2 regions of the Phytohabitans houttuyneae genome follow, and region 2 is predicted to be linked to the other one. Evidence: riboswitches for the same ligand, from Rfam matches in the RefSeq annotation. Region 2 holds a riboswitch; the other holds the start of a gene.
The links. A riboswitch is a leader RNA that binds a small molecule or an ion and turns the genes downstream of it on or off. The one in region 2 is predicted to bind cobalamin.
Positions count from the first base shown of each region.

Region 1: it holds a riboswitch for cobalamin, as region 2 does, so the genes downstream of both, Phou_RS04380 (CbtB domain-containing protein) here and Phou_RS16685 (ABC transporter substrate-binding protein) in region 2, are expected to answer to the same signal.

Region 1 covers NZ_BLPF01000001.1:940,694-942,887, reverse strand. The annotation lists gene Phou_RS04385 (CbtA family protein) at 1-535, opposite strand, end outside; gene Phou_RS04380 (CbtB domain-containing protein) at 540-728, opposite strand; cobalamin riboswitch at 763-935, opposite strand; gene Phou_RS04375 (VWA domain-containing protein) at 987-2,194, shown strand, end outside.
Region 2 covers NZ_BLPF01000001.1:3,731,180-3,733,373, reverse strand. The annotation lists gene Phou_RS16690 (M14 family metallopeptidase) at 1-667, shown strand, start outside; cobalamin riboswitch at 733-874, shown strand; partial or broken gene Phou_RS16685 (ABC transporter substrate-binding protein) at 1,002-1,963, shown strand; gene Phou_RS16680 (FecCD family ABC transporter permease) at 1,960-2,194, shown strand, end outside.

The DNA of each region.
Region 1 (2,194 bases), 2.8 Mb from region 2:
CGACCGACACCGCGAGCGCCGCGCGGTGGGCCGGCGGCCACGGGCGGGCGGCCAAGCGGTCGTGCACGAGGAAGGCGAGCCACGTCACGGCGACCGCGGCCGCGATCAGCGTCAGGTACTGCACGGTGCGCTCGGTGACGGTGTCCGGGTCGCCGACGCCGGGCGGGTTTGGCGGGTACTTGAGCGCGGGCAGCAGCACGACCGTCGTGAAGCCGATCAACGCCAGCAGCGCCGACCGTCCAAAGTCGGTGGTGGCCGGCAGCCGGTGCCGCACCCGGGCGAAGACCACGCCCACCACGAGCGCGAGGCACACGGCGACGGCGACCGCCGCGAGCATGCCGCCGAACACCTGTGTCGCGCGGCCGAAGACCGGCTCCTCATGCGCTCCCGCTCCGGAACGGGTCTCCTCGATCACGAGCGCCTTGTCGATCTGCGGCTCGACGACGAGCAGCGCGACGAGCGCGGCGGCCACGCCGGCGAACAGCCCGGCCAGAGCCGCCCGGCGCAGCACGGCGCCGAGGGTGAGGGAGGACATGGCGCTAGTGGCAGGGAACGCCGAGCGCGTGCCGCCCGTCGTGTGTGAACTCGTGGATCTGCTCCGCGAACGCTGTGCCGTTGAGCTGCAACAACACGAACACCGCGAGCAGTGCGAACGCCACGAGCAGCCAAGCGGCGACGGGCACGCGGATCTGGGTGACGGATGCGGTGGGTGGCGAGGGTGCGGCCATGCCAGGTGTTCCTCTCGTCCATGCCTCGTGGCGATGCGGTCCAACTGCCACGGCCGGTCTCCTGGCTCCCGGATCAACGCGCTCCCACGACCTTCCCAGACCGTCGCCGGTCCAGTGGTGCAGCGGGGGAGCACTCCCCGGTCACAGTGGCGAGGACCACGCCGGAATCTCACCGGCTTCCCGAGCACCGTGGCGTGGGCAGCGTAACTCCGGACAGGTGTTTGACGCCAGCCCTCCGGCTGGGCCAGCATGGCCGGCATGCCCGCGGCCTACCCGTTCTCCGCGATCGTCGGCCTCGCCGACCTGCGGCTCGCACTGCTGCTCACCGCCGTCAACCCGGCGATCGGCGGCGTGCTCGTCCGCGGCGAGAAGGGCACCGCGAAGTCGACAGTCGTGCGCGCGCTCGCCGCGCTGCTGCCCGAGATCGACGCGGTCCGCGGCTGCCGCTTCGCCTGTGATCCGGCCGCGCCCGACGCCGAGTGCCCCGACGGGCCGCACGCCGCCGACCCGCCGGTCACCCGGCGCCGATCGTCCCTTGTGGAGCTTCCGGTGGGCGCGACGGAGGACCGCGTGGTCGGTACGCTCGACATCCAGCGCGCGCTCGCCGACGGCGTAAAGGCTTACGAGCCAGGGATTCTGGCCACCGCCCACCGTGGACTGCTCTATGTGGACGAGGTCAACCTCCTTCCCGACCACCTGGTCGACCTGCTGCTCGACGCGGCGGCGATGGGCCGCGCGCACGTGGAGCGGGACGGTGTGTCGGTCAAGCACGCGGCGCGCTTCCTGCTCGTCGGCACGATGAACCCGGAGGAGGGCGAGCCGCGCCCGCAGCTCGTCGACCGCTTCGGCCTCGTGGTGTCGGTGACCTCGCCGGACGAGCCCGCGCCGCGGGCCGAGGTGGTGCGGCGGCGCCTGGCGTACGACGCGGACCCGGACGGCTTCGCCGCGCGCTGGGCGGCCGAGGATGCCGAGCTGGCCGGGCGGATCGTGGCCGCGCGGGAGAGGCTGGCTTCGGTGCGGCTGCCGGACGGCGAGCTGGACCGGATCGCCCGCATCTGCTTGGCGTACGGAGTGGACGGCCTGCGCGCCGACATCGTCGTGGCGCGGGCGGCGCTGACGCTCGCGGCGTGGCACGGGCGGGACGAGGTGAGCGCCGGCGACATCCGGGACGCCGCCCGGCTGGCGCTGCCGCACCGGCGCCGCCGCGACCCGCTCGACCCGCCCGGCACCGACGAGGAGCGGCTGGAGGAAACACTGTCCAATGAGGACCCGCAGCCGGAGCCGGACCCGCCGGGCGGCCGTGGCACGCGGTCCGATGAGGACGGTGAGGACAGTGCGGGCGATGACGCGGCGGAGCAGGCGGCCGCCGCGCCCGGACAGCCGTACCGGCCGCGTGTGCTGACGCTGCCCAAGACCGGGGAGCGGGCACACGCGGGCCGGCGCTCACTCGCGTACGCCCGGCGCGG
Region 2 (2,194 bases):
CCCGCCTGACGAGGTCATCCCCGCACAGACGTCGCGCAACCGCGAGGCGGTGCTGATCCTGAGCGAGTACGCCGACTGCCCGTACCGGGCGACCGGCAAGCAGGCCCAGTACTGCGGCACCGGCGGTGGTACGACCGTGTGGTCGGACACCTTCGAGACCAACACCGGGTGGACGGTCAACCCGTCCGGCACCGACGCGGCGACGCTGGGCCAGTGGGCGCGGGGCGCCGCACAGGCCACCACCTCCAGCGGCGCGAAGCAGCTCGTACCCTTCGCCGGCAGCAACGACCTGGTGACCGGCCCGCTGGCCGGTGCCAGTGCCGGCGACCATGACGTCGACGGCGGCCTGACCAGCGCCCGCTCGCCGGCGGTGACGCTCCCGGCGAGCGGCACGCTGTCGTTGTCGTTCGCGTGGTACCTGGCGCACGGCTCGAACTCCTCGTCCGCCGACTTCTTCCGGGTCAGCGTGGTGCACGCGGGCGGCACGACGGCGGTCCTCACCCAGGCGGGCGCGGCTAGCAACCGCAACGGCGCGTGGGCGACTGCCACGGCAAACCTGACGCCGTACGCCGGCCAGTCGATCAGCATCCTTGTCGAGGCCACGGACGCCTCCACGGCCAGCCTCGTCGAGGCCGCGGTCGACAACGTCACGATCACATCCGCGTAGTACCCACAGGTCGGGGGCGGGCGGCAACCCGCCCCCGATCGCCTGCGCTGCGCCCTCGGCGGGTAACTCCGGGTCCACGCTGAGGTACCGTGCAGGCGATCGGCCGCAGCGAATCCGGTGTCCCAAACCGGAGCTGTCCCGCAACTGTGATGCCGTACCGGTGCAAACCGGGCGGACTAGCCAGGTCGCCTGCGGACGGTCGCGAACCAGCGCTCTCGAGGAAGGGCGCCTCGCGGACGGAGCGGCAACCCCCTCTCCTGTCGGCGAAGCACCAGATCCTCGACCGACAGGAGGACCAGTGAATGAGTTAGCGAGCGAACCATCGGGCTCAGTGATGACACGCGGTGGTGCGCGCACCGTCAGACGGCCGTTCAAGAGGCAGCTCACCGCCGTTGCCGCCGCGGTCGCGCTCGCGATCAGCGGCTGCGCGAGCGACAACGACGAGCCGAGCGGCGCCGCGACGAGCGGCCCGGCGGCGGCCACCTATCCCGTCACCGTGGGCAACCTCACGCTCGACAAGCGGCCCGAAAAGATCGTGTCGCTCTCGCCCAGCGCCACCGAGATGCTCTTCGCGATCGGGGCGGGGGCGCAGGTGACCGCGGTGGACGACAACTCGAACTTCCCGCCCGACGCTCCCAAGTCGGACCTGTCCGGATTCCAGCCCAACGCGGAGGCCATCGCGGCCAAGGCGCCTGACCTCGTCGTGCTCTCCAACGACACCAACAAGGTGGTCGACCAGCTCACCACGCTGAAGATCCCGGTGTACATGGCGGCCAGCGCCGTCACGCTCGACGACTCGTACAAGCAGCTCAACGAGCTCGGCGCGCTGACCGGGCACGCCGGCGAGGCGGCCGGCACCGTGCAGCGGATGAAGGACGACATCGCCAAGCTGGTCAAGGACGTGCCGCAGCGGCAGACCAAGCTCACGTACTACTACGAGCTCGACCCCACCCTCTACTCGGTCACCAGCAAGACGTTCATCGGCGCGCTCTTCGCCCTCGCGGGCCTGGAAAACGTGGCCGACCCCGCGGACGCGGACGGCAAGAAGGGCGGCTACCCGCAGCTGTCGGCCGAGTCGCTGGTCAAGTCGGACCCCGATCTGATCTTCCTCGCCGACACCAAGTGCTGCCAGCAGTCGCTGGAGACGGTGAAGGCGCGCACCGGGTGGGCGAACATCACCGCGGTCAAGAGCGGCAACGTGATCCAGCTCGACGACGACATCGCCTCCCGCTGGGGCCGCGGGTCGTCGACCTCGTGAGAGCGATCACGGAAGCGGTAGCCAAGGTCCCCGCGTGACGAGTGCCAAAGCAAGGGCCGGCTGGGTCACCGCGGGCGTCGTCTCCGTCGTCGTCGCGGCCCTGGCCGGCCTGGCGTTCGGCCCGGTCAACCTGCCGCCGGGCAGCGTGGCGGCCGAGGTGCTCAACCTCATACCGGGCGTGGACATTCACAGCGGGCTGGACGAGCGCGAGATCGCGATCGTCACGCAGATCCGGCTGCCGCGCGTGGTGCTCGCGCTGCTCGTGGGCG